4 regions of the Ruegeria sp. BG7 genome follow, and region 2 is predicted to be linked to each of the others. Evidence: riboswitches for the same ligand, from Rfam matches in the RefSeq annotation. Region 2 holds a riboswitch; each other region holds the start of a gene.

Evidence for each region. A riboswitch is a leader RNA that binds a small molecule or an ion and turns the genes downstream of it on or off. The one in region 2 is predicted to bind cobalamin.
Region 1: it holds a riboswitch for cobalamin, as region 2 does, so the genes downstream of both, ACR3EH_RS21970 (CbtB domain-containing protein) here and ACR3EH_RS16000 (DUF1636 family protein) in region 2, are expected to answer to the same signal.
Region 3: it holds a riboswitch for cobalamin, as region 2 does, so the genes downstream of both, ACR3EH_RS21025 (CbtB domain-containing protein) here and ACR3EH_RS16000 (DUF1636 family protein) in region 2, are expected to answer to the same signal.
Region 4: it holds a riboswitch for cobalamin, as region 2 does, so the genes downstream of both, ACR3EH_RS13045 (hypothetical protein) here and ACR3EH_RS16000 (DUF1636 family protein) in region 2, are expected to answer to the same signal.

Annotation. Positions count from the first base shown of each region.
Region 1 covers NZ_JBQFIU010000003.1:183,388-190,540, forward strand. Annotated here, with positions in the region: gene petA (ubiquinol-cytochrome c reductase iron-sulfur subunit) at 1-480, shown strand, start outside; gene ACR3EH_RS21940 (DUF411 domain-containing protein) at 828-1,304, shown strand; gene ACR3EH_RS21945 (GDCCVxC domain-containing (seleno)protein) at 1,516-1,734, opposite strand; gene ACR3EH_RS21950 (hypothetical protein) at 1,739-2,062, opposite strand; gene ACR3EH_RS21955 (MerR family transcriptional regulator) at 2,208-2,627, shown strand; gene ACR3EH_RS21960 (transglutaminase-like cysteine peptidase) at 2,976-3,599, shown strand; gene ACR3EH_RS21965 (DUF1636 family protein) at 4,733-5,068, shown strand; cobalamin riboswitch at 5,250-5,465, shown strand; gene ACR3EH_RS21970 (CbtB domain-containing protein) at 5,500-5,670, shown strand; gene ACR3EH_RS21975 (CbtA family protein) at 5,675-6,373, shown strand; gene ACR3EH_RS21980 (hypothetical protein) at 6,440-6,943, shown strand.
Region 2 covers NZ_JBQFIU010000001.1:3,236,317-3,243,469, forward strand. Annotated here, with positions in the region: gene cobN (cobaltochelatase subunit CobN) at 1-2,447, opposite strand, end outside; gene cobW (cobalamin biosynthesis protein CobW) at 2,451-3,506, opposite strand; gene ACR3EH_RS16000 (DUF1636 family protein) at 3,508-3,882, opposite strand; cobalamin riboswitch at 3,977-4,193, opposite strand; gene ACR3EH_RS16005 (NAD(P)-dependent oxidoreductase) at 4,340-5,296, shown strand; gene ACR3EH_RS16010 (SLC13 family permease) at 5,377-7,153, opposite strand, start outside.
Region 3 covers NZ_JBQFIU010000003.1:123-7,275, forward strand. Annotated here, with positions in the region: gene ACR3EH_RS21020 (DUF1636 family protein) at 1,113-1,448, shown strand; cobalamin riboswitch at 1,627-1,841, shown strand; gene ACR3EH_RS21025 (CbtB domain-containing protein) at 1,876-2,046, shown strand; partial or broken gene ACR3EH_RS21030 (CbtA family protein) at 2,051-2,748, shown strand; gene ACR3EH_RS21035 (hypothetical protein) at 2,812-3,315, shown strand; gene ACR3EH_RS21040 (transglutaminase-like cysteine peptidase) at 3,519-4,127, shown strand; gene ACR3EH_RS21045 (MerR family transcriptional regulator) at 4,624-5,040, opposite strand; gene ACR3EH_RS21050 (cation efflux transmembrane domain-containing protein) at 5,114-5,743, shown strand; gene ACR3EH_RS21055 (DUF411 domain-containing protein) at 5,818-6,285, shown strand; gene ACR3EH_RS21060 (c-type cytochrome) at 6,324-6,869, shown strand.
Region 4 covers NZ_JBQFIU010000001.1:2,621,016-2,628,168, forward strand. Annotated here, with positions in the region: gene recR (recombination mediator RecR) at 1-529, opposite strand, end outside; gene ACR3EH_RS13030 (YbaB/EbfC family nucleoid-associated protein) at 591-944, opposite strand; gene ACR3EH_RS13035 (DNA polymerase III subunit gamma/tau) at 1,172-2,935, opposite strand; gene ACR3EH_RS13040 (protein-tyrosine phosphatase family protein) at 3,108-3,608, shown strand; gene ACR3EH_RS13045 (hypothetical protein) at 3,611-4,018, opposite strand; cobalamin riboswitch at 4,110-4,330, opposite strand; gene ACR3EH_RS13050 (alpha/beta hydrolase family protein) at 4,462-5,322, shown strand; RNA gene ffs (signal recognition particle sRNA small type) at 5,371-5,469, opposite strand; gene ACR3EH_RS13060 (bifunctional 2',3'-cyclic-nucleotide 2'-phosphodiesterase/3'-nucleotidase) at 5,509-7,153, opposite strand, start outside.

The DNA of each region.
Region 1 (7,153 bases), on a different contig from region 2:
ACCGGCGGTGCCGCCATCGTGGCCATGGGCGCGGCGGTCTGGCCACTTGTTAACAGCATGAACCCCAGTGCAGACATCTCCGCCCAAGCCGTTGTCGACATAGATCTTGAAGGAGTCGGACCAGGAACGAGGATCACTGTTAAATGGAAAGGCAAACCGATCTTTATCGACCACAGGACTAAAGAGCGGATCGCGCTGGCTAAGGCAGAAGACGATGCACCAATGATCGACCCGCAACCTGACTCCGAGCGCGTACAGCGACCTGAATGGCTGGTAGTTGTTGGCGTATGCACCCATCTGGGATGCATACCGCTCGGGCAGGGTGGCAGCGAACCCACCGGAGACTGGGACGGTTGGTTCTGTCCGTGTCACGGTTCACATTACGACACGTCAGGCAGAATTCGGAAAGGCCCCGCGCCCCGCAACCTCGATCTGCCCCCTTACGAGTTCGTGACCGACACGCGGCTAAAAATAGGGTGACAGCGTGGTGAAAATCAGAACTGTTCGATCGTAAGCGCTATCGAACTCAGCAGTGAGAAATGGGCGCAATTCGGGCCTTGAACGGAAGGTAGCGGGGTTGCTTGAGAACCGGATTATCGCCAGGCCGGACCCAGAGTGGCAGGTGCAGAAAAAGAGGAGATCAAGGCTTCCGTTTCCGAGTTGAGTTTGCGCCAGATCATTGTGAGAAATCCCTGCGTCGCCCAGAAAGCCATATCTGATGAGTATCCGAGGGTGACGAATATGGCGGTCCCGTATCTGCGGTCCGCATTAAATCCTACCGGTGCGTTTTTTACATCGGCTTAAGACAAGCTTTCCCAGGAGGGAACATGACAATGAATAACCTGAGCCGCCGCCGCTTGATGCAAGGAGCCGCGGCCCTTGTGGGGAGCGCGGCGCTTCCCGTCTTCGCGAAAACAAGCCCCTCAATCCATGTCCTGAAGGATCCGAATTGTGGGTGCTGCGGATCGTGGATCAAAATCATGCGGGCGGAAGGTTTTGAAGTAGGCGTGGAAAACAGTGCTTGGGAGGCCTTGAACGCTTACAAAACCGCCAATGGGATTCCGGAGGGCATGATGTCATGCCACACGGGCCGCGTGGAAGGCTACATGATCGAAGGACACGTCCCACCCGCTGACATTCGGCGCCTGCTGGGCGAACGCCCGGATGGTGTCGGACTGTCGGTTCCGGGAATGCCTTTCGGCTCACCTGGCATGGGACCGGAAAGCGAACGCGAAGCTTTTGACGTCTTCCTGATCCGCAAGGATGGAACCACAGAGGTGTTCGCCAGCTACCCGGCGGCATGAAGTGCCGGTAGCGCTGGCGAGATCCTGAAAAACACGGCCCTCGCTTCTTCTGCCCGGTTTACGTGACATTCTTCACGGCAAACCAGTTGATCCGCGACTTCGCGCCTGCCTTGTCCTATCGGGCAAGTTCCAGCCTACGGTGAAAAAATACCTGCGTCCGCAAAGCCTGATGACCGGCTTTGCGGACAAAACCGACATCACGGTCGCCGTATCAACCGCAGCATTTGTCGCCCGCCTGAATTGGCGGGCATGGGGCCGATCCGTAGGAACAGTAGACGCAGCAATCGCCGGGAAGTGGCTTCAGGACTTTTCCGCAAGATGTGCATTCGTAGAACCACTGGCACGCATCTGTTGGCATCGTTTCAGGTCTTGAATGTCCACATTCCGGGCAGATGATCGTGCTGACAAGGTTCGGGCGTTCTTCACTCATGGCGTCACATTAAGGTTATCAGGAAATCATTTATTCGGATTTCGTTGAGTACGATAACCCAAGCGATAGTCGTCAACGCAAAACTGCCTGTCAGCCACCATTTGAGGCGGTCGAGTGAACCATGGCGGTACGCGACGATGCCAGAGAGAAGCAGCAGGGCCGTCGAACCGCCGAGCACGCAATAACTCGCGGCGGCGATCTTGCCAAATACGGCCAGCCAGCTCCCTCCCAAGCCAAGTAAAATCAAGGCCATCGGCAAGATGCAGCAGGTCGCAACGCCAAATGCGGTAAACGATCTAAGAAAACTCGCCCCTACAAATTTGCTCATAGTCAGCTTTCTCCGACTTTGACGATCTTGGGCGGAAGCCGGTTCGGCTTCCTCGATTTTTGCTTCGTGCGGTTTGCGAAATTCGACATCATGACCGACAATATGCATCCTGTAGTGGCTACAGGTTCAAGGGAAAGGTCATCACATGATTGCGATTGGCGAAGTGGCGAGATTGACCGGCCTGTCGATCGAGACGATCCGCTACTACGAACGGGAAGGCATAGTCGAGAAAGCCGGTCGAACCGCCTCGGGGCGCCGCGCTTACACGGAACGGGAAATATCCGAGCTCAGATTCATCAAACGCTGCCGCGATCTTGGCTTTACTATTCAGGATGCATGTGCACTTCGCGAATTGTCCAAAGCGCCGGAGCAAGCCTGTCGTGACGCCGAAGGCGTCGCAACAAGACACCTCGACAACGTTAGGTCAAAAATCGCCGCTCTCCAACGGCTGGAGCAAGCATTGGTAGAACTTGTGCAGACCTGTGCTGAAGGAGAAGCAGCATGCCCCCTGCTAACGGCGTTGCTCAACGAGCCTGTCGTCAAAGATGTCATTAGCGGCCATTAATTGCAGCGCCCGGAAAAACCGAAACTGCCTATCCCAGTTTGTGGAGGAGCGGCTTCATTGTCCCAGTATTTCGTAACCTTAAACGATGACGGCCGATCTCTGTTGTATATTTGTTGAATGAGAGAATTGCGATCAGCTTACCCTCTAAGTCGCTCTGTTAGCTATGCCGGACTGGTGATGGCGTGGATGCTCTGATGCTGTCAACTAAGGAAGAAATACCAAAGAATCTGCAAATTTTTGCCGCTTTACCCCTAGAGGCTAAGAAGTTGTTGCAATGCCTCAAAGCACATGAAGGCTTGGAATGAAATACATTGGCCCGGGAAGTTTGGATACCTCAGAGGAACGAGCATGGAGAAGGCAGATATGACAAATCCCACTTTAGTTCAGGGAATGTTATCGAAAAACCTGCTGGGTTATCTCCCAATGATCTGTTTTATATGCAGCTTTTTTGTGTCTGCCGCTACATCGCAAGCCTCTGAGCTTCCCTTGATCAAACTAGATAGAGAAATGCGAGCGCCGTCGGGTGCCAAATCACTATGCAAAGACTACTCGTGGGCGTGCGCGAGCGCTCGTAGTTCTGGTCTGTCCGTGGCACAAGAAAATCAGATCGTTAAAACGATCAACACGCGCGTCAATCGGAGAATCCGTGCCGTTTCGGATCAAAGCCAATATGGGACAAAGGAATACTGGACACTGCCGACGCAAGGGTCAGGAGATTGCGAAGACTTCGCTTTGCAAAAGAAGTTTGAACTTGTGCAGAATGGTTTGGATCCTACGAAGCTACTAATTGCGACTGTCTTGGACACCAATCGCAATGGCCATGCTGTTCTAGTCTATCGCTCGAGTGAAGGCGATTTGGTTCTGGACAATGTTACCAACAGGATCAAAACGTGGAAGGAAACGAGGTATCTTTTCCTAAGAATACAGGACCCACTACACCCTGACCGTTGGGTGCAGGTTTCTAGCGGCTAAACCGTTGGGTAAACATTGGTTGCCTCTCGCAATTGATGTCACGACCTGCATTGTTCTGGGCGCATATTTGAGTTTCGTTGCTCCGTCCGACTCGTCCATCTGCTTGTGTTTGCACCATTGCGTGTGAACGAATTCGATCCGCGCGCCAGATATCTCCGAGGTGTTGTATTGGCCCACCGCTGGGATTCCGCAAGCCATACACGTAGACAATGGGCGCGTTTCCGCAGCGAAACCTTCCATTTGACCTGCTCAGATTGGGGTATCTCCGTCAAGTAAAGGCCACTGGGTCGAGCGCATTACGGCGACGATATCGAACGCCTGATTAGGACGACCATGGAGGCCGTTCATCTACTTTAGGGAAGAACGCAATCATCCCCCAAGGATAAGGGGAAATGCGACGGCTCCGGCACTGCGTCGATGACATTGGAGGAGTTCGAAGACTGGCTGCACCCGGAGATATGCCGTTATCACAACACCCGTCACAGCGGGTTGCGGCGAGCACCGATGGCAGCTTGGGCGATCCTCAGTTCTGGTGACGCAGACAGAAAAGTTTTTGATGCCTAGGCGTTTCGCATCAGCGAACTTTCTTTTGAATGTCGTCAGTTGGCGCGACGCATTCAGTCCCATGATCGGTCGTGGTAACGATCAAGCACGAACCCCGCTATATGTCCCGGATCTGGACTGTAAATGACGATAGAACGAACCTAGTTACGCGCTACAAGAACCTGTCGCGTCCCAGAATTCACCTTGGGAGGCGCGGTGCGCGCGGACCTGAAAATAGGCGTGTAATGGCGAGCCGATCCCGGAGGCAATGCTGTTTCAGATTATTGAAGAACAAAGATGTTTCGCGTGAGCTGTTCCACTTCATCGCCTACCACCTGCTTCAGCTCAATCTCACATAGAAACTTGGAAATCTCTTCGTCTGATGGTTGCTTCTTCGCTCTGCCAAATCCCCGTCTCGCACTCGGTGTATTTGCATAGTTTTAGAGGGCTAGGGCTAATGTGTGCTTGTTGCTCGAGTATAGACTCTTTTCCAGATTTAGAGTCAAAACAGGTATTGAAACCGAGCTAACAACCGACCAGCAAATATGAAATCTCAGATGGAAGTTCTCGATCAAGGATCAGCCTGACGCATGTGCCTGCCTACCCTCACGCTTTGCAGAACCTGCCGCGACGCGGATTCCACCCTTTATAATCAGCTAGCCGCAACGCTGGAGGCATCGGGGGTGCAAGCCGAGTTGCAGCAAGTAGATTGCATGTCCGGTTGTCGCCGACCACAGACGTTGGCGGTGCGACAAAGCGGCAAGACCGCCTATCTGTTCGGAGAGATTACTGCAGTCGATCTTCCGGACATAATGATTTTCATGCGGATGTATGAGGACAGTACTGACGGCGACTTCGCTGACGCCAGGAAGCTAGGTAAGCTACGTTTCAAGGCGATTGCACGTATACCGGCACAAAAAAGATAGCCCACATGCAACTTGCCGGCCAAAACTCCGGTGTGGAGTTTTCAGCTTACAGTTTGTGTTTTTCGACTTAGCCTTCTGCACTTAGCGGCTAAAATCTAAACCAATCCTGCCATTACTTAAGATTAACCGCTGCAGAATGCTATGATGTCGCTTTCGTACTTGACGGAACGCAGCACTATGGAAGAATAAAGGCTTCTACGGTGTCCAAAGGTGCTTACGCACTGGGACTGAAACGGGAATGAGGACGGTGCATTAAACTACTGCACTGAAGCCTTGACCGCCCCCGCGACTGTGAGCGGCGAGCGGCCTTCCAATACCACTGGCGTAATGGCGCCGGGAAGGGGGAAGTCTGCTGTGACCTGCGAGTCAGGAGACCGGCCGTAGAATGGACACAACTTATGCCGTCGGGTGTGACGGTGAGGAGGATTAAAATGACGACAAAAACGATCAAGGCATCCGCCGCTGGCGCATCCTTTCTGCCTGCAGTATTCGCCGTGGTTCTGGGTCTGGGGATCATTACCGTGACTGGCCATGTTCAGGCTTCTGGCCTGCATGACGCGGCTCATGATGTGCGCCACGCAACTGGCTTCCCCTGCCACTAAGACAATGTTCAGTCGTATTCTGACCAGCGGCTTGTTCGCTGGTGCTGCAGCGGGGCTGATTGCCGCCCTTCTGCAGTTGTATTTCGTGCAGCCCGTGCTACTTCACGCCGAGCTCTATGAAGGCGGCGACCTGGTACATTTTGGCGCTGATCCGGTAACTGCGCATCCCGACCTGCCCGGCATGTTCGCCGAGCCGATGCGCGATGGTCTCAGCATTATCTTCACCACGCTTACGTACACTGGTTATGCGCTAGTCCTGGCGGCTTTGATGTCGGTAGCCGAACGTCAGGGGCATGAAATCAACGGCCGCACCGGCCTGCTTTGGGGTCTTGCGGGCTTTGTCGCCTTCCACTTTGCTCCTGGCTTGTCGCTGGCTCCAGAAGTTCCCGGAGTGGCGGCAGCAGATGTCGGAGAGCGTCAGATCTGGTGGACGGTCACCGTTGCCGCAGCCGGCGTGGCCATGTGGCTGATTGCCTTTGGAGGTAACCTGGTAAGCTACCTGATTGCGGCCGTGCTGCTAATGGTACCGCATATTATCGGGGCCCCTGAGCCCGACAGTTTCTCTGGGCCGGTTCCGACCGAGATCGGGGCGCTTTTTGCTGCCCGGGCCTTCGGCATCGGCATGGCCGCCTGGGCACTCTTGGGCAGTTTCACCGGCTACTTCTGGCAGACAGAAGGCAAGCGCGCAGGCGCTGCAGTCTGATCGCGCTCCTCCATTGCTACCCCGCTGGTTACACCGGCGGGGGCTTTCTTTATTGAGGATGACAAGATGTCCCGTTCTCTCGCTCTCTTTGCCATCGGACTTGTCTTTGGCGGCGGTGCTGGCTTTGTGATTGCCGCCAGCAGCGGTAGCACCTTTGAGAGCCATGATCATACTGACCCGGCCCAACATGGCGGCAACATGGAGATGGCAGCGCACGACCACTCCGCGGCCACTAATCTACCTGCCGACAGCGACGCCCCCAGTGTGGCGATCCAGATGATTAAGGATCCTATGGCGGGCTGGAATCTGCGTGTGACACCGCAGAACTTTCGCTTTGCTCCGGAAAATGCTTCCTCGGCTGACGTTCCAGGCGAAGGTCACGCGCATGTTTATATCAACGGCGAAAAGCTGGGCCGCCTTTATGCCAATTGGTTACACCTTCCGTCGCTCCCCGATGGCAATGTTGAGGTAAAAGTTTCTCTCAATGGCAACAGCCACAGCCCTCTGATGGTTGAGGGTGTGCCCGTAGAGGCCAAAGTGACCGTCCAGCCTGACGGCGATGACTCCTGAGTGACATTCCTGGCTGAGAAGACAACTACGTGGGTTCAGCAGGTCAAAGCGGCAAGTACAGCGTGCGTGCGGGTTTTTGCCGCTCTGTATCCAAGAACAGACAAGCTGTTGCAAAGCACCGCAGAACATGAAGGCTTGCGATAGAGTACTCTTGGTCCGGCAGTTGCGGATGCACTGGAAAACTGAGCATGGGGAAGGCAGATATGACAA
Region 2 (7,153 bases):
ATCGGCAGGACTTCGACGCCCGACACCCGTTCGGAACCCTTGTCCCAAACGGGTTTGACGCCCAGTAGATGCAGCGCCATGGCAAATTCTTCACCCGCGGTGCGCATGGTGGCCGAGCCCCACAGGTCTACAATCAGCCCTTTGGGGTAATCGCCTTCTTCCTGCAGATGGCGGCGCACAAGTTCTTCAGCCAGTTTGACGCCCTGCGCATATGCTGCGCGGGTCGGGACCGAGCGTGGGTCGGTTGTATAAAGGTTTCGCCCGGTCGGCAGCACGTCCGACCGCCCACGATAGGGAGAGCCGGATGGACCAGCCTCGATCCGTTTGCCCGCGAGCGCGTCGATCAGAGCACTTCGTTCGGCATGGGCCGAAGCCGTTGGGTCGAAATTGCCTGTCACTTCGGGCATGCGACCAAAGATATGTAGCCCGTCGCCGAATTGGCTTTCCTTGATGTCACAGACAAAGCGGTCGATCCGGGTGATCGCCTCGGCTGCGCAGGTGGCTTGATCGAGGCCAAGATCGTTTTCCAGCCCGATGGCCTGCGCTTCGTCACGGATATCTTCTTGCAAACGGTCGCGGCGCTTGGGGTCTAACCCGTCTGCGTTCGAGAACTCATCCAGCAGCGATTCCAACCGCACCATTCTGTCCGGTGTCCCGCTTTCCTTCATCGGTGGTGGGATATGGCCCAGGGTGACGGCCCCGATCCGACGCTTGGCCTGCGCGGCTTCGCCGGGGTCGTTGACGATAAAGGGGTAGATCACTGGCAGGTCGCGGATTAGCGCTTCGGGCCAGCAATCGGCAGACAGGGCCACAGATTTACCCGGCAACCATTCCAGAGTGCCATGCGCACCGATATGGATCAGCGCGTCCGCACCAAGACCTTTGCGCAACCACAGATAAAAGGCGACATAGCTGTGACGGGGCGTGCGCGACAAGTCGTGATAATCGTCATCGCGCAGTTCCGGTGTACCGCGTTCGGGTTGCAACGCGACCAGAGCTTGACCACGGCGCAGTGCTGTGAAGTGGAACGCGCCTACTGCAAAGGCCGGATCGTCTTCGCATTTGCCCCAAACCGTTTGAAGGTCGGCTTGCAATTGCTCGGGCAGATCGGTCAGCGCGTGCAAATATTCTTCCAGCGGCCAAGAAATGCGGGCGTCCAACAGTGTTTCAGCAATCGGCTCTTCTGGCGTGGTGTCATAGCCTTCGTTCTGGAGATCGGACAGCATCGCCTCGGCAGATGCCAGCGCGTCCAGGCCCACCGCTTGGGCCATCTGCCAGTCTTTGCCGGGATAGGTCGACAGCACTAACGCTGGGATCTGATCCGCCTTCGGTTTGTCGTTCAGGCGCAGCCAACCTGACACCCGATCGATAATGGCTTCGATCCGTTCGGCCTCGGCCCGGTGGGCAAAGCGGGAGTATTCCAGATGAGGATCGCGTTTACCCGGTTCCTTGAATGAAGCGATGCCCGCCGAAATCCGCCCGTCTACCTCGGGCAAGACAACATGCATGGCAAGGTCGGCAGGTGAGAGACCGCGTTCCGCCTCAGCCCAGGCTTTGCGGCGCGAGGTGGCCAGAGCGACCTGAAACACCGGCACATTGGCGGCATCCAGCGGAGACGTGCCCGACGCGCCTTTGCCCGAAAAGGACGTTGCGTTGATGATGGCAGCGGGGGTCAACGCCCCAAGCGTCTCGCGCAACCAATCGGCAGCAGTTGGCGCTTTGAGCGAAGGCGCGAACAGGCCCACTGCCGCAAATCCGCGCGCACGCAAACTGCGGATCAGAGCTGCGACTGGGGCAGTGTCGGCCGACGTCAGATATGCGCGGTAAAACGTGACGACGATACGTTTTGCGTCGCCTTCGAACGCGGTATCCGTTGGGATTACACCACGATCCGGGCACCATGCGCCGCATTCAGGCAGAGTCTTTGCGCCCATCACCGGCCCGGCATAAAGCCCTGCTGCCAAGGCCATCTGGGCCAATGCGGCTTGCGCTGCGACCTCTCCACCTGTGTCGCACAGATGGGCCAGACGGCGCAGCGTTGAAACGGGCAGGGTGGAATAGTCATCCAGCCGCGTATCTTCGCGCCCATCCGCGGGCAGAACGGCAAGCGCGATACCCTTGGCCTGCGCCAGCGCCAGAACCTGTTGCAAGCCGTAGGACCAGTAAGGCACGCCGCCAATCAGGCGGATCAGAATGCCCTTGGCGCCGTCCAACGTCTGCTCGACATAAGTGTCGACGGACAGAGGGTGTTTGAGGGCGGTCAAATTGGCCAGTCGAAGCGTTGGCATTCGACCCTCGGTTCCGCCGCCACGATGCCAGCCCGCCGCGAAAGCGCCGAGGTCGCTGTCCGAGAAGGACAAAACAACCAGATCCGCCGGGCTTTGGCCCAGATCGGTTGGGGTCTCGGTTTCCTCGAGCCCGTGGCTTTCGCGGAAGACGACGTGCATGGTTTACTCGGCAGCCTCGGTGACGCCCGCGAGGATCGCGTGGATTTCGGCCTCTTTGATGTCGTCATGCTCGGCGATAACGACCAGACGCGAACGGCGCTCTTCGCCTGGTTCCCATGGGCGGTCATATTGATGACGGACGCGCGCGCCCACGGCCTGAACCAGCAGGCGCATGGGTTTGCCCTTTACTGCCGCATAACCTTTGACCCGCAGGATGTTCAGCTCGGTCGCCAGACGTTCGATCTTGGCGACCAGATCGGCTGGATCGGTTTGTTCCGGCAACTCGACGATGATGCTTTCGAAGTCGTCATGTTCGTGATCGTGGTGACCGTCGTGATGCGACGGACGCGCATCCATGTCGTCCTCGGCTGCAGCTTCCAGTCCCAGTACAACGCGGACATCCACGACGCCCTCGGCGACTTCGACAACAGGCAGGGGGCGAGGGGCTTCGGCGGCGATCACTTCTTTGGCCTTGGCCACACCTTCGGGCCCTGCAAGATCAGGCTTGGTCAACAGGATGATGTCGGCGCAAGAGATCTGATCCTCAAACACCTCGGACAGGGGCGTTTCGTGATCGATCGAGTCGTCGGCGAGGCGCTGGGCATCGACAGCTTCGACATTCGGGGCAAAGCGACCGGCGGCGACGGCCTCGGCATCGGCCAGAGCGATCACGCCATCGACAGTGATCTTTGAGCGGATATCCGGCCAGTCGAACGCTTTCAGCAGCGGCTTGGGCAGGGCGAGGCCAGAGGTTTCGATCAGGATATGCTCGGGGCGCGGTTCCAGCGCCATCAGCGCCTCGATGGTCGGGATGAAGTCATCCGCGACGGTGCAGCAGATGCAGCCGTTTGCCAGCTCCATGATGTTTTCCGCAGGGCAATCCGGGATGGCGCAGGATTTCAGGATATCGCCATCCACGCCCACATCGCCAAACTCGTTGACGACAACAGCCAGACGTTTGCCCTGCGGGTTCTGCATCAGGTGTTTGACCAGCGTGGTTTTGCCCGAGCCCAGAAAGCCGGTGATCACGGTGACGGGAAGTTTTTCGAGATTCGACATGTCAGGCTCCAATCGGGGGAATGCGCGAAGCGCAGTTTTTGCGGAAATGTTCAGGGCGCTCGCGCCATTTCACCAGGCCATCTTCGGTGGCCAGATACTTGGTTGCGCCGTCGACGATTACATCGACATGGTCCACTTCGTTCAGGTTTTCGTAAACGAAGGTCCAGCGATCGGGGCCACCGCGCAGCACGATAGAACAGCCCTGATCGCAGTTCGAAAGGCATTCGACAGGTTTCAGGGTGATGCCTTCAGGCAGTTCGGCTTGTTCCAATGCCTGGTGCAGCAAAGTGCCGGGGCGTTGCGCATCGTCTTCGATGGGCAGCCCGCGGCGGCAGGTCGTGCAGACCAGCAGTTCGACCGGTGTGGTCTCAGTCATGTCTCTCATCCCCCCAAATCCTCTTCGCGGGGGACGGGGTTTCAAGCGGGCCACGTGTTGCAACATGGACCCGATACCGGAACACCCCGCCCGGTTTCAACTTCGGGTGTTGGCAGGTCTCCCGGCTTGCGGATGTCAGAGGCCCGGTACGTCAGGGTCCTCTGTCGGATGTCCCGCCTTCCCGGCCTAGGCCAGTGGCATTGGGCACCCTCTCCGGTCACGGTCGCGGGGGCGGCTGCGTTTGGCGGAAGATCCGTTGACGCATTCCCTTTTCATCGGCTCTTGCCGACACCAACGAATGGGTCATGCGGCACTGCTGGCCCGCTTGTCAAGCGCGTTGCGCGTAACATCAGGAGGCGGGTGTGAAAAGCGACCTGTGGTTGTCGTTGGGCGGCATGAATGGTCAGATAAATCCGTGATCGCATGACAGGTACAAGCCAGCAGGGAGAGGCGACATATGAAAGTAGGATTCATCGGGTTGGGAAACGTTGGCGGCAAGCTTTCGGGATCCTTGCTGCGGAACGGTATTGATCTGACGGTACATGATCTGAACGCGGATCTGGTGGCCGCGTTTGTCGCCCTTGGCGCAAAGGCAGCCGAAGGCCCGGCACAGTTGATGCGCGATTGCGATGCGGTCATCACCTGCTTGCCATCGCCTGCGGCGTCAGATGCGGTCATGCAAAAGATGCTGCCCGAAGTGGGCCCCGGCAAAATCTGGATGGAGATGTCGACAACCGATGAGGCCGAGGTCAAGCGTTTGGGGGCCGAGGTGATCGAACGCGGAGGCGCGGCAGTGGACTGCCCGGTTTCGGGCGGGTGCCATCGGGCGGCCACCGGCAATATCTCGATCTTCGCGGGATGTGACCGTGCGACTTTTGAGCGGATTCTGCCGTTTCTGACCACCATGGGACGGCGTGTTTTGCACACGGGTGAATTGGGCTCTGCCTCGGTTTTGAAGGTGCTGACCAACTATCTGGCCACAGCCAACCTGATCACTTGCGCCGAAGCGCTGGTCACGGCAAAGGCGGCGGGCATGGATCTCAACACGACATATGAGGCGATAAAAATCTCGTCCGGTACGTCCTTTGTGCATGAAACGGAAAGTCAGGTCATACTGAATGGTTCGCGCGACATCTCCTTCACTATGGACTTGGTGAAAAAGGACATTGGTCTGTTTCAAGAGGTAGCGGACCGCGCCGGGGTGCCTCTGGAAATGAATCCGGTCATGATCAAGATTTTTGAAGATGGCATTGCCCGGTATGGCGATCGCGAGCTGTCGCCGAATATCATCAAACGTCTGGAAGAGGCGACTGGTTTGGACATCACAGCCCCCGGTTTCCCGCCGGAGATGGAAGATGATGAACCGGAAGAGCCGGGGTATGAGGTTGTCCCGCAAGGCCGGGGCTCGGCGTAGAGGTTCAAGCTAACCTTTCCAACGAAATGTAATCGGCAATCGGGGTGGGCCAGCCCAGAAATCCGGCCCCGATTGCCGCGCTAGTACATAACGTTGATCATCACCAATGAAACGACAAGGAACAGCGCGGTCATGATGCCGCCTGAACGGACGAAATCCATGACCTTGTACCCTGCCGGACCCATGATCAGCGCATTGACCTGATGGGTCGGGATGATGAAGCTGTTCGAGGTGGAAATGGCAACGGTCAGCGCAAAGACTGCAGGGTTGCCTCCGGCAGCCACTGCAATGGACACAGCCAGCGGTACGAGCAGAACGGTGGCGCCAACATTCGACATGACCAATGAAAACGCCGTTGCCAGAACAGCAATGCCCGCTTGAAGCGACCAAAGCGGCCAGCCGTCGAGAATGACCATGATCTGCTGTGCGATCCATGCGGCTGTGCCGGTATTTTGCACCGCCTGTCCCAAAGGTATGAGGCAGGCAAGCAGGAAAACAGTGTTCCATCCAACGGCACGGTAAGCCTCATCCACGCTGAGAACGCGGCTCAGCATCATGCCAGCTGCCCCTGTGAGAAGACAAAGCGAAAGGCGTACGTCGGTAAACAGGATCAGGCATATTGAAATAGCGAAAAAAGCAAGCGCCCACCCGACTTTCTGAGGTCTCAATTCCTCCTGCGGGAAATCGCTTGTGACCACAACGAAATCCGGATCGCGGGTGATCCGCATCAGATTGTCCCACCGCGTGTGTGCGACCAGCATGTCACCAGCATGAAACTTTTCCAGCCCGATCTGAGTGGACTGATGATCATCGGTCTCTACGTGGCTGAGCGTTTCTTCCCCTCTGTGAATAGCCAGAAGCGACATACCGTATGTCTTGCGGAACAAAAGCTCGCGCGGGCATTTGCCGATCAATTTACTGTCGGGGGTAACGACAACTTCGGCGACACCGGCGTTGGTGGGTGCGAACTCCTCAACAAAAACATCCAGATCGGGAAGAACTGTTAAGCCGAATTTCTTCGCAAAAACCTCTACCTCGCCACGCCGTCCGACAATCGCCAGCCGACAAGGGGCTGCGATTTCAGCGGTCAGAACCTGAACCATTGACGTTTTGCCACGATAGAAAGTTGAAATGATGTACAGGTGGTTCTCATGGTTGATATCGGCCAGGATCTGCCCGACCAGCGGGCTGTCTGCAGGCACAACAACTTCGAACACATCTGCCTTTAGCCCGTAGACCCGCTGCAAATACTCTTGTGTGCCCTGACCGGTGCCCGTATTGTCGGCCCCTTCCTGCACAGGAAGAACCCAGCGTCCCAGCAGCAGAAAGTACCCGATGCCTGTCAGGATCAGCACCGCCCCAATCGGTGTTACCGAGAACAGCCCGAACGGCTGCATTTTCTGATTGTCCGGCAAGCCGTCATTGGCCGTTTGGATCAGGTCGTTGAGCAAGATCAGCGGTGAGGACCCCACCATCGTCATCGTCCCCCCCAGGATCGCGCAGAACCCCATCGGCATAAGCAGGCGCGACAGCGGTATGCCCGATCTCGTCGATATCCGGCTGACAACTGGCAGGAACAAGGCCGCAGCGCCAACGTTTTGCATGAAGGAAGAAATGACGCCAACAGTTCCCGAGATGATCGGCAGCACGCGGCTTTCCGATTTGCCGCCGTACTTCAGAATAACGGCCGCAACTTTGTTCATGATGCCGGTTTTGTCCAATCCAGCACCAACGATCATGACCGCAATGATCGAAATGACCGCGTTTGACGCAAACCCATCAAACAGACGCGGCACATCCGCCAGATTTTCTAGGCCGGGTGCGTAGCTTAGCAAGCCGACAAGAACCAAAACCAGT
Region 3 (7,153 bases), on a different contig from region 2:
TGGTTGCCTCTCGCAATTGATGTCACGACCTGCATTGTTCTGGGCGCATATTTGAGTTTCGTTGCTCCGTCCGACTCGTCCATCTGCTTGTGTTTGCACCATTGCGTGTGAACGAATTCGATCCGCGCGCCAGATATCTCCGAGGTGTTGTATTGGCCCACCGCTGGGATTCCGCAAGCCATACACGTAGACAATGGGCGCGTTTCCGCAGCGAAACCTTCCATTTGACCTGCTCAGATTGGGGTATCTCCGTCAAGTAAAGGCCACTGGGTCGAGCGCATTACGGCGACGATATCGAACGCCTGATTAGGACGACCATGGAGGCCGTTCATCTACTTTAGGAAGAACGCAATCATCCCCCAAGGATAAGGGGAAATGCGACGGCTCCGGCACTGCGTCGATGACATTGGAGGAGTTCGAAGACTGGCTGCACCCGGAGATATGCCGTTATCACAACACCCGTCACAGCGGGTTGCGGCGAGCACCGATGGCAGCTTGGGCGATCCTCAGTTCTGGTGACGCAGACAGAAAAGTTTTTGATGCCTAGGCGTTTCGCATCAGCGAACTTTCTTTTGAATGTCGTCAGTTGGCGCGACGCATTCAGTCCCATGATCGGTCGTGGTAACGATCAAGCACGAACCCCGCTATATGTCCCGGATCTGGACTGTAAATGACGATAGAACGAACCTAGTTACGCGCTACAAGAACCTGTCGCGTCCCAGAATTCACCTTGGCGCGGTGCGCGCGGACCTGAAAATAGGCGTGTAATGGCGAGCCGATCCCGGAGGCAATGCTGTTTCAGATTATTGAAGAACAAAGATGTTTCGCGTGAGCTGTTCCACTTCATCGCCTACCACCTGCTTCAGCTCAATCTCACATAGAAACTTGGAAATCTCTTCGTCTGATGGTTGCTTCTTCGCTCTGCCAAATCCCCGTCTCGCACTCGGTGTATTTGCATAGTTTTAGAGGGCTAGGGCTAATGTGTGCTTGTTGCTCGAGTATAGACTCTTTTCCAGATTTAGAGTCAAAACAGGTATTGAAACCGAGCTAACAACCGACCAGCAAATATGAAATCTCAGATGGAAGTTCTCGATCAAGGATCAGCCTGACGCATGTGCCTGCCTACCCTCACGCTTTGCAGAACCTGCCGCGACGCGGATTCCACCCTTTATAATCAGCTAGCCGCAACGCTGGAGGCATCGGGGGTGCAAGCCGAGTTGCAGCAAGTAGATTGCATGTCCGGTTGTCGCCGACCACAGACGTTGGCGGTGCGACAAAGCGGCAAGACCGCCTATCTGTTCGGAGAGATTACTGCAGTCGATCTTCCGGACATAATGATTTTCATGCGGATGTATGAGGACAGTACTGACGGCGACTTCGCTGACGCCAGGAAGCTAGGTAAGCTACGTTTCAAGGCGATTGCACGTATACCGGCACAAAAAAGATAGCCCACATGCAACTTGCCGGCCAAAACTCCGGTGTGGAGTTTTCAGCTTACAGTTTGTGTTTTTCGACTTAGCCTGCACTTAGCGGCTAAAATCTAAACCAATCCTGCCATTACTTAAGATTAACCGCTGCAGAATGCTATGATGTCGCTTTCGTACTTGACGGAACGCAGCACTATGGAAGAATAAAGGCTTCTACGGTGTCCAAAGGTGCTTACGCACTGGGACTGAAACGGGAATGAGGACGGTGCATTAAACTACTGCACTGAAGCCTTGACCGCCCCGCGACTGTGAGCGGCGAGCGGCCTTCCAATACCACTGGCGTAATGGCGCCGGGAAGGGGGAAGTCTGCTGTGACCTGCGAGTCAGGAGACCGGCCGTAGAATGGACACAACTTATGCCGTCGGGTGTGACGGTGAGGAGGATTAAAATGACGACAAAAACGATCAAGGCATCCGCCGCTGGCGCATCCTTTCTGCCTGCAGTATTCGCCGTGGTTCTGGGTCTGGGGATCATTACCGTGACTGGCCATGTTCAGGCTTCTGGCCTGCATGACGCGGCTCATGATGTGCGCCACGCAACTGGCTTCCCCTGCCACTAAGACAATGTTCAGTCGTATTCTGACCAGCGGCTTGTTCGCTGGTGCTGCAGCGGGGCTGATTGCCGCCCTTCTGCAGTTGTATTTCGTGCAGCCCGTGCTACTTCACGCCGAGCTCTATGAAGGCGGCGACCTGGTACATTTTGGCGCTGATCCGGTAACTGCGCATCCCGACCTGCCCGGCATGTTCGCCGAGCCGATGCGCGATGGTCTCAGCATTATCTTCACCACGCTTACGTACACTGGTTATGCGCTAGTCCTGGCGGCTTTGATGTCGGTAGCCGAACGTCAGGGGCATGAAATCAACGGCCGCACCGGCCTGCTTTGGGGTCTTGCGGGCTTTGTCGCCTTCCACTTTGCTCCTGGCTTGTCGCTGGCTCCAGAAGTTCCCGGAGTGGCGGCAGCAGATGTCGGAGAGCGTCAGATCTGGTGGACGGTCACCGTTGCCGCAGCCGGCGTGGCCATGTGGCTGATTGCCTTTGGAGGTAACCTGGTAAGCTACCTGATTGCGGCCGTGCTGCTAATGGTACCGCATATTATCGGGGCCCCTGAGCCCGACAGTTTCTCTGGGCCGGTTCCGACCGAGATCGGGGCGCTTTTGCTGCCCGGGCCTTCGGCATCGGCATGGCCGCCTGGGCACTCTTGGGCAGTTTCACCGGCTACTTCTGGCAGACAGAAGGCAAGCGCGCAGGCGCTGCAGTCTGATCGCGCTCCTCCATTGCTACCCCGCTGGTTACACCGGCGGGGCTCTTTATTGAGGATGACAAGATGTCCCGTTCTCTCGCTCTCTTTGCCATCGGACTTGTCTTTGGCGGCGGTGCTGGCTTTGTGATTGCCGCCAGCAGCGGTAGCACCTTTGAGAGCCATGATCATACTGACCCGGCCCAACATGGCGGCAACATGGAGATGGCAGCGCACGACCACTCCGCGGCCACTAATCTACCTGCCGACAGCGACGCCCCCAGTGTGGCGATCCAGATGATTAAGGATCCTATGGCGGGCTGGAATCTGCGTGTGACACCGCAGAACTTTCGCTTTGCTCCGGAAAATGCTTCCTCGGCTGACGTTCCAGGCGAAGGTCACGCGCATGTTTATATCAACGGCGAAAAGCTGGGCCGCCTTTATGCCAATTGGTTACACCTTCCGTCGCTCCCCGATGGCAATGTTGAGGTAAAAGTTTCTCTCAATGGCAACAGCCACAGCCCTCTGATGGTTGAGGGTGTGCCCGTAGAGGCCAAAGTGACCGTCCAGCCTGACGGCGATGACTCCTGAGTGACATTCCTGGCTGAGAAGACAACTACGTGGGTTCAGCAGGTCAAAGCGGCAAGTACAGCGTGCGTGCGGGTTTTTGCCGCTCTGTATCCAAGAACAGACAAGCTGTTGCAAAGCACCGCAGAACATGAAGGCTTGCGATAGAGTACTCTTGGTCCGGCAGTTGCGGATGCACTGGAAAACTGAGCATGGGGAAGGCAGATATGACAAAACCCACTTTAGCTCAGGAACGGTTTTCGGAAAAGATACCGGTTTATCTATCGATAGCCGGTTTCATATGCAGTTACTTTGTCTCTACCGCTACATTGCAAGCCTCTGAGCTTCCCTTCATCGATCTTGATAGAAAGATTGAAGCGCCGTCGGGGGCCAAATCACTATGCAATGATTACTCTTGGGCGTGCGCGAAAACTCGTAGTTCTGGACTGTCCGAGGCGCAGGAAAAGCAGATCGTTAAAACGATCAACATGCGCGTCAATCGGAGGATTCGCGCCGTTTCGGATCAAAGCCAATATGGTACAAAGGAGTACTGGACCCTGCCGACACATGGATCAGGAGATTGCGAAGACTTCGCTTTGCAAAAGAAGTTTGAACTTGTGCAGAACGGTTTGGATCCTACGAAGCTACTAATTGCAACTGTCTTGGACACCAATCGCAGTGGCCATGCTGTTCTAGTCTATCGCTCGAGTGAAGGCGATTTGGTTCTGGACAATGTTACCAACAGGATCAAAACGTGGAAGGAAACAAAGTATCTATTCCTTCGAATACAGGACCCGATTCACCCTGACCGTTGGGTGCAGATTGCTAACGGCTAAAAGTAAATGTGGCGCGCCACAATAAGCACTGGCCCTTTAACTTCTGGTTCTTTGCGGCGTTCAGTTGAGGTCTCCGCTTTTTCTTTCGATCAGACTTCACCGTGTAAGTAACCGGCCTGCGGCGGCAACACTGGAAAGCGCGATTTTGGCGCCGTTCACGATGCCCGGTTCGATATGCACTTTCTTTCTCCCAAAGCCTCACCCGGCGCCTAACGGTAGATCTCCTGACTCGCGACTGAACGCTCACGGAAATGGGTCATTTACGGAATTGGCACCATTGAGCTCACCGCGCCGATTCCCCGTCTTATTCCTTTGGCTTGCATCGCCGGAAATCGAAAACATGTAAGCCCAATTGGCCCGAAGCTGCGTATTTGAGCGTCAGGTGGAACAAGAGAATAAGATGTGTAACTTTGGTCATTCGCGGCACCACGCATGAGCTTACGCAGAGCGGACAAAACAGTCTTTCGCAGCGACTAAAGCAATGTCCGCTCATAGTTTAGTGATCGTGGTGACACAGTTTATGATCGGCAAGAGACGCGAGTACATAGCAGTTCTCTGACCCCCCCTCGTTATCACAGCCCTTCGAAATCCGAATTAGCTCTTTTTCAAGTGCCCGTAGTCGTTTGATCTTTGCTCTTACTTCGGAAAGTTGTGAGACGGCGATGTCCGTCGCGGCTTGGCATGAACAATCCGGGTGGCCTTGAAGCACAATCAATTCGGAGATCGCTTCAATTGAGAAACCAAGATCGCGCGCATGTTTGATGAAACTTACACGCTCCAGCCCTGCCATATCGTAGCGCCGTTGGGCGCCTTCGGTGCGTTCTGGTGCGGCAAGTAGGCCCATCTCCTCATAGTAGCGGATAGTCGGAACTTTGACCTTCGTGCGCTTGGAAAGCTCCCCGATAGAAAACATGAAAATACCTCTTGAACCTCTAGTAACTAGAGACACTACACTATGGTTACGACAGATACAAAAAGGCTTCCCAATGTCAGGATGTTGCGCACACAACGCCAAATTCGACGGGGTATCAGACGACTACAAAAGGCGGCTGTGGATTGTCATTGCTCTGAACGCGGCGATGTTCGTCGTCGAGATGACTGCTGGTCACTATGCAAAGTCTCAGGCACTTCAGGCCGACGCTCTAGACTTCCTTGGGGATGCTTTGACCTACGGTATCTCGCTGGCAGTGATCGGGGCTTCAATCCGTGCACGCACCAATGCCGCTCTGGCCAAAGGGGTGAGCTTGCTGCTGATGGGTCTTTGGGTGTTTGGATCGACCGTGTACCGGGTGTTCTATGTCGGAGTGCCGGAGGCCGAGATCATGGGCATCGTTGGCTTTTTCGCTCTTATGACCAATCTCGCAAGTGTTCTCTTGCTCGTCCGTTACAAGGACGGCGATGCAAATGTGCGCTCTGTCTGGCTATGTTCGCGTAATGACGCCATTGGCAATGTGGCCGTTATGTTTGCAGCTTTAGGCGTCTGGGGCACAGCTAGCGGTTGGCCTGACCTGATTGTTGCGGCGGTCATGGCAACGTTGTTTCTTTCCTCTGCTTTCCAGATCGTGCGCCAAGCGCTCGCCGAGCGCCGGGAAGTTGGCGAACATCAGCATGTTTGACGTGGATCATGACCTTTGATCTCGAATGATGCGAAATTGACTCAATTGAGTTGGAAATACAAAGGGCTCTCACTATGGACCTGAAACGCCGCCAAGTACTGACTTACGCCGCTGGCTTTGCCAGCACAGTACCATTTGCCGTGTTTGCGCAAGACACGCCTTCCATCCATGTTCTCAAGGATCCGAACTGCGGCTGTTGCCAGGTTTGGATCGACATCCTACGGCAGGAAGGCTTTCGCGTTACCGAGGAGCGCAGCTTTGGAACACAGCTTGTCCGCCACAAATTGGACAACGGCATTCCCGAAGAAATGATGTCCTGCCACACAGGCGAGATCGATGGCTATATGATCGAGGGGCATGTGCCTGTTGCCGACATTCGTCGTCTGCTGGAGGAGCAACCCAATGCTGTTGGACTTGCTGTTCCTGACATGCCCTACGGTTCCCCTGGGATGGGGCCGGAAGATCGTCGTGAGGCCTACGACGTGTTTTTGATCCTCAAGGACGGTAGCACCGAGGTGTTCAAGAGTTACGAAGCGGCCTGAGGCGACGTTCATCGAGCGGAAACAGTAAGGAGGAGAAGATGACGAAGCTTGGATTACGCACTCTTGCCTTGAGCGTTCTGTCTATCACCATTGCTACAGTGGGTTGCGCACAACAACAACGAGGAGATTGGTGGGGTCACGGGCCAATGGGATCTAACCACATGAGGTCTGAGCACATGCGTGGTTGGGGGCACGGCAATATGGGGCCTGGCCAGCAGCAGCGCATGCAACGACATTGGACGTATATGAACGAGGACGTGCCCGCAGCCTACCGCGGGGCTCGGAGCACCATTCGTGCAACGCCCGAGAATGTTTCGGAGGGCAAGACGCTATACACGGAAAACTGCGCAAGCTGTCATGGAGCTGAGGGCTTGGGCGATGGTGAAGCCGGACGTTCGCTCGTGCCCTCTCCCGCTCTCCTACGGTGGTTCGTTCAGATGCCGATGTCGGGGGACGAGTACCTTCTTTGGGCAATTTCCGAGGGCGGCGAACGCTTCGGAACAGACATGCCAGCCTTCAAGGAAGCGCTGAGCGAAGAAGACATTTGGAAGATCATCGTTTATATGCGTGCGGGGTTCCCTTGATCTGTCGTCAATCTGTTGGTTTTTGATGAGTGTTTTTGCTGTCGATACAATGACGACAATTCTCAGCAGGCATAAAGCTGACAATGCGCCATTCTAGTAAGTTTCACGGAAGCAGACATTTATGTACGTCGCAGCACGAGCAGGTTAGGGCTCTATCGTTTAATCCGCCGCGCCATGAGCGAACGGCGGCTGTCAGTATCGCGTCACAAAAAGGTAGACCCGTAGGAGACATGCGAATGTGACGAATTATGCTGTCTCAAATGGGTCGATTTCTCCCTAATGTG
Region 4 (7,153 bases), 620 kb from region 2:
CGCCAATCGGCACGCCCTGCGCTAGTGAGGTCAGGCGAACCTGTCCTTCCAACTGATCAGCAATGTAATGCGCCGTGGTCTGGCCATCGACGGTGGCATTCAGCGCAAGGATGATCTCGGTAATCCCCTCGGCCATCACTCGGTCTTTGAGGCGGGGAATGCGCAACTCGTCCGGGCCAACCCCGTCCAGCGCCGACAGCGTGCCACCCAGAACGTGATAGCGGCCTTTGAAGACGCCCGCGCGCTCCATCGCCCAGAGGTCGGCCACGTCTTCGACCACGCAGAGCTCTCCGGTTGCACGGTCTTCGCTGTTGCAGATGTCACAGATATCGGTGGTGCCCACGTTCCCGCAGTTCAGGCATTCGCGGGCGGTCACGGCGACTTGCTGCATGGCATCAGACAAAGGTGTCAGCAGCAAAGCGCGTTTTCGGATCAGGTGCAGCACAGCGCGACGGGCCGAACGCGGGCCGAGGCCGGGCAGTTTGGCCATCAGGTCGATCAGGTTGTCGATGTCGCTGTTCGAACTCATGGCCTGTCCTGTCTTGCGCCGGAGGGAGCCTCCGGCGGGAGTATTTCAAAAAAGATGAAGCTCAGAACGGCAGCTTGATGTCTGCGGGCAAGCCCATGCTTTCGGTCAGTTTGGCCATTTCTTCCTGCGAACGTTCAGCGGCTTTGGTTTGGGCATCCTTGATGGCCGCCAGGATCAGGTCTTCGACCACTTCCTTGTCGTCACCGTTGAAGATCGACGGATCAATATCCAGACCTTTCAGTTCGCCTTTGGCGGTTGCAGTCGCCTTGACCAGTCCAGCCCCGGATTCACCGACAACCATCATGTTGTTCAGCTCTTCCTGCATTTCGGTCATCTTGGTTTGCAGGTCCTGCGCGGATTTCATCATCTTGGCCATGTCACCCAGACCGCCAAGCCCGCCGAGTCCTTTCAGCATAGTATTCTCCTGTATCTCTGCTTGGGTTCTAAATACGGGCCGCAGCCGCGTGGCACAAGGGTTCCCGCGTTTGACGGTGAGGTCTTTGGAAACGCGCCTCCCTTTGTCGCGCAGTGGCAGGTTGCGCGTTATGTGAAGGCAAGGATTGGGTTTGCCGCACGGGCTTTGCCGAGACTTAGATTTTGGAACCGGGTGATCACGGTAACCTCAATAGACGCGTCACCGGCTCAATCCTCTTCGAACGGGTCCCACTCATCCTCGACTTCGGGCAGCGCCTCGGTCTCGACTTGGGCGGCGCGCTGTTCCGGTGTCTCGATCTTTGTGATCCTGGCCCTGGGAAATTGAGCCAGTACAGCCTGAACCAGCGGGTGTTGTTCGGCTTCGGCTTTCAAAGCCAGTTCGGCCTTGTCCCGAATTTCAGCAATTGTCGGCGCATCCCCGTTCGAGACGATCGAGACAGCCCACCGGTTTCCGGTCCAGCGTTGCAGGGCCGAACCCAGCCTGGGCGCAAGGTCTGTCGGTGCCTGCGTGGCTGGGGTGAATTCGATCCGACCGGGTTGGTAAGATACAAGCCGCACTCCGTTTTCCACTTCGACCAGAAGCTTCACGTCGCGGTTGGCGCGGATCAGTTCGACCACGTGCTCAAAGGTCGGGTAACGGGCCAGGGCGGTCTGAACATCCAGAGCCAACGCGGCAACGGGAGCGCCGCTTGAGCCGCGTGGGGCCGAGGCGTATGTGGATGCGGGGGTGGCGCTGGCCTGCGCGGGTGTTGCACCCTGCCGAGACATCGAGGTGCCGCCGCCAGGTCCACCTGCCGGAGGCGCTGGAGTGTCCTGCAGCCGCTTGACCAGTTCTTCAGGGCTGGGCAGATCAGCAACGTGGGTCAGGCGAATAACGGCCATCTCAGCGGCCATCATCGCGTTTGGCGCGGCTGAAACTTCTTCGAGCGCTTTCAGCAACATCTGCCACATCCGGGTCAAAACGCGCATCGGCAGGGCCTCTGCCATGTGCTGGCCACGGCTCCGTTCGTCAGGCGAAACGGTTGGGTCTTCGGCGGCGTCGGGCGTAATTTTGACGACGGACACCCAATGGGTGATTTCGGCCAGATCGCGTAAGACGGCCAGTGGGTCTGCGCCCTCAGCGTATTGCCCGCTGAGTTCCGTCAGCGCACCCGCCGCGTTGCCCCGCAGGATCATGTCCATCAGGTCCAGAACGCGGCCACGGTCCGCAAGGCCCAGCATTGCGCGGACCTGCTCGGCAGTGGTTTCACCCGCCCCGTGCGAAATCGCCTGATCCAGCAGCGAGGTTGCATCCCGTGCCGATCCTTCCGCGGCACGTGTGATCAGCGCCAGCGCGTCATCGGCGATTTGGGCATCTTCGGCGGTTGCGATCTTTTGCAGAAGCCCGATCATATCTTCGGGCTCGATCCGGCGCAGATCAAAGCGCTGACAGCGGGACAGAACCGTGACCGGCACTTTGCGGATTTCGGTTGTTGCGAAGATAAACTTCACATGTTCAGGCGGTTCCTCGAGCGTCTTGAGCAGCGCGTTGAAAGCGCTGGTCGAGAGCATGTGGACCTCGTCGATGATGTAGATCTTGTAACGCGCGCTGGCGGCGCGATAGCGGACACTGTCGATTATTTCGCGAATGTCATTCACACCGGTTCGGCTGGCGGCGTCCATCTCCATCACATCGACATGGCGGCCTTCCATGATCGCCACGCAATGTTCGCATTGCCCGCAAGGCTCGGTCGTCGGGCCGCCATTGCCGTCGGGGCCGATGCAGTTCATACCCTTGGCGATGATCCGCGCGGTGGTGGTTTTGCCGGTGCCGCGAATGCCGGTCATGATGAAAGCCTGCGCAATCCGGTCCGCTTCGAATGCGTTTTTCAGGGTGCGCACCATGGCGTCCTGACCCACCAGATCGGCAAAGGTTTCCGGGCGATATTTGCGGGCGAGAACCTGATAGGCGGGGCTGGGCGTGTCGGTCATGTTTTCTCGGTCGGATTCGGTGCTTCGGCTCAGCGTAGTGGCCGCTGCCTTCCGCGTCCACTGCGAGGCGCGATGATTTTTGATTTAGATTCCGACCGGATTCGCACTAAGCTGTTCCAACAAAATTTAAGACTCATTTTTGTAAAGAGTTCCTGGTGGAGGACACACGTTCATGTCGCAGCTGGTTATCTATGCCCTGCAAGTCGCAGGAGGAACGCTGGCCCTGACGTCTATACCCGGACATGGCGGGGACTATGAGACGGATCTGGATACGATTGCCGCGTGGAAGCCGGGGATTGTCATTTCAATGACAACGGATGTCGAGATGCTTCAGCACGGGGCGCAGGATTTTGGCAGCGATATTCAAAGCCGCGCCAGCCGGTGGGTGCATCTGCCGATCGAAGACTTTGGCGCACCAACGGCGGCGGTTGAAGAGGCGTGGCCAGAAGTTAGCGCCGCCGCCCGGCATGCCCTGGCTGGAGGAGGCCGAGTGCTGGTGCATTGTCGGGGCGGCTGTGGCAGGTCGGGGATGGTTGTCCTGCGTCTGATGGTCGAGTGCGGCGAACGGGCTGACAAGGCGCTGGAGCGTCTGCGCTCGCTGCGCCCCTGTGCTGTGGAAACAGACGCGCAGCTGGCTTGGGCGGCCCGGGTTTCCCCGGCGCAGGTGGTGTGACCTCAGGCCGAAAGCTGTTCGGGTGCGTGTACGGTTTTCCGGGGCCGTAGCGTTGCAACCTCGATCATCGCGCAGGGTGGGTTTGCAATGATGCCAGATGGCAGAGTGCGGAACGTGTTTCCAAAAATCAGATCAGCATAGAGGTTCAGGTCCTCAATTGCTGCGTTGGGCTGCGTGTCACAAAACACGCGAACACTGTCTGATTGTGCCTGGAAAATTGCCTGACACCCTTTTGTGCAATGTGAAAGCTCACTACTACCGTCAAACTCGAAGTCGTCGCCTGTGGCAGCCGAAGCTTGTGTCATGGCCTCGGAGATCGAGCGCGCCAGCCGCGCCAGGGCGGGGCAGGTTTTGCCCGTCCGCTGACATACCGTTGCGCTGTATTCATGCGTCTTTGTCTTCCAGATCATCCTGCGCCCTCCGCGCGTGGTGGACAGAAGGATCGGGTCAGGTGGGACAGCGAAGTGCAGTCAGGACCTGCCCGGACACCCCGCCCGAGTTTCGGTTTCAGTTTCGATGGCAGGTCTCCTGACTTGCGGGTCATGGCTTTGCCGACCTTCCCAGCCCTCGGGGCCAGTGGCGTTTCGGCTTTGCTCACCGCTTACAGTTGCGGGGGCAGTCGCGGCATTGGTTAGCGTCCGGATGACCAGACGGAACCGCACCGTGTTCCCTTTTCATCCCGACCCCTTGTGGGGGACAGGAACCATCACACAATCGCTAGCGTCTGATCCGGTTCCGAGTCAAGCGGATCTTTGTCCCCGACGTTTGGTCATGCTGGATGGGTAAAAACTTCCCGCGTAGAGTTTCAATTATTGAAGTAAGAAACTTTGTCTTCGGCGCAGGGTCAGGGATCATGTTGGATACAGAACAGACGGTTTTGACCGAAGAGTTCCTCTTTCCGTCCGGGTCATCAACCCTTTCAGCGCGCTTGTACCGACCGTTGTCGGAACCCGGCACAGTGGTTGTGCTGAACAGTGCCACAGGCGTGCCACGCGACTATTATCGCCACTTCGCACGTTGGCTGGCCGCTGAGCGCGGCATGGCGTGCCTAACCTATGATTACCGGGACTTCGGGCACTCTTTGACCGGCCGCATGAAGGATGCACGTGCGACAATGGCCGATTGGGCCTTGATCGATATGCCGGCGGCGCGGGCGGATATGCGCAGGCGTTTTCCCGGTGCACAACAATGGACGATTGGTCATTCTGTAGGTGCCATGCTGGGACCCGTACAGCCCGATATCGACAAAATCGACCGGATGATTTGTGTGTGTTCTGGGCTTGTGACCCTGAACGATCACCCATGGCCCTACCGTGGATTGGCCGGGGTGTTCTGGTATGGGCACGCCCCATTGCTGGTCAAAGCGCTTGGGTATTTACCCGGAAAGGCAATCGGTTTTGGTGCGGATTTGCCGGCATCGGTCTACTGGCAATGGCGTAAATGGTGCACCGCTCCTTCGAGTTACATGCCCGAGATCGGAGCCGGGTTGCCTGATGCGCGTTGGACAGAAACTGAAAAACCGGTGGATCTGTTTACTTTTGAAGATGACCAGATGGTCCCACCCGAGGCGGTATGGCGGCTTGCCGATCTCTATGGCCCCAAGGCCAAACGACATCTGCTGAAACCTGCTGAATTTGGGTTATCTGAAGTTGGGCATATTGGGGCTTTTGCTCGTCGTAACGCGGCCCTTTGGCCACGCTTTGTCGACATCTGAACACGTTTTGGGTGAGACCGCGTATCACCCATTAGGCATGTGAGGGGAAAGTGAGAGGTTGGACATCGACCCAAGCGGGGCTCGTTGTGGCTGCTTCCTTCCGGACCTGACCAGGTTGGCGAGGCGCTCGCCCGCGCCAACCTCTCGACTCTGGATATAGGGAAGGCGAGGGCAAAAGACAACCCGTCAGAACGTCAGACGGATCCGCTCGAATCCGGCTTCATCAGGACTTAGCATTTGGGCGTTGAACATGCGCAGCTCATCCATGTGTTCAAGGGCACCGGGACCTGTTCGAAGCAAGGCATTTACGCCCGTTTGAGCTGTCAGTGTAAACGGATAGGGGTGCCGCGATATTGGATCGGGCGGAAGGCGACGAGATAGGTAATCCCGCGTCAGTTCTTTGATGTCGAGCGGCGGTAGGTTGATGCGTTGGGCCGCAGAGGCGGCAGGAAAATGTCCGCCTCCGCTGGCGCGGTAATTGTTGCTGGCCAGGACGAATCTTTGCGCAGGTTGAACAGGTTGGCCACCGAATGTCAGATTGCGAATTCGCCTGTTGTCAGGGTCGACCAACCGACCGTCATTGTCGAAGCGCGCAGGTTGCGATGGATCGATTTGATAGGACAGGCCGAAGATGACGTCAAAATTGTAACCGGCACGTTCGGGGTTTACTAAGTCCGCTTCTATATCAGGTGACAGCTGGTTGAGCACGCTTGCCGACATTTCCAGCCAATCCAGCACGTCGGCACCGTTGATCTGTAATGCGCGCAGTTCATTGGGAAACGGATACAGGTCTGTAACGTGACGCAGGCATATTTCCCCCGCCGGGACATCTGTAAAATGCCGTGGGCCAGCGCGCCCAGCGCTTTTCCCAGGCGCCACGGCTGACAAAAGAGGTAACTCTTCCAAAGCGGAACCGTGCAGGAAAGGGCGCAAAGCGGCAGCCTGCGCAGCAGCAACCAGAGCCAAGCCGCGATCCGGTGCGCAAAAACTGAAATAGCTGTGCATGGATTCTGATACGCGCGCGACGGGTTTGGCAACCGCGCTGCGTGTCTGACGATGGGCGTCGGCGAACAGACGCACCATATCCTGGTCTTCCTCGACCGCGATTCCGCTCGCGCAAACCGGGCGCAGGTCCACGCGACATTCTTCAATGCTGAACCCGGCATTCGGTCGCGGAGAAACTACAAGATCAATGACACCAAGATAAGATCCAGCCGACCCGGCCATGACAACCGGGGTCTGATGCACCAGCCCGTTTGCGTGATCGAGATATTGGGCGTTGGTATCGGTGCGACTCGGAAGGGTCAGATGCGTATGCCCGGCGACAATGGCGTCGATTCCGTCGATGGCGGCCAAGGGAATTATGGCATTCTCCATCCCTTCCACCGGCTCTTTTTGGCCCAGGCCGGAATGCGCTAGAGCAACGATAAGGTCACATCCTTCAGCGCGCAGCCGTTTTGACAGTTCGCATGCCGTCGAAATAATTTCCTCGGCAGTGACTTCTCCGTTCAAGTGATGTTCTTCCCAGCGGGTGGTTTGAGGCGGAAGAACGGATATCAAGCCGATGCGAAGGGGCATATCTTTGCCACCCAAAAGCACGGTGCGGTCCAGTATCGCGAATCTCTGCCATGCTTGCAGGCTACCCGATCGATGCAGGTTGCTGCACAGGACAGGGCAAGGGGCTTGCGAGATGATATTGTCCAATACCGGCAGCCCAAAACCAAAATCATGGTTGCCGAGACCTATGGCGTCGTACTCCAGCGCCGCAAAGGCTTGCATGACCGGATGCGGCACGTCGCTCTGGGCCGCCCACTCGCCCAACGGCGTGCCC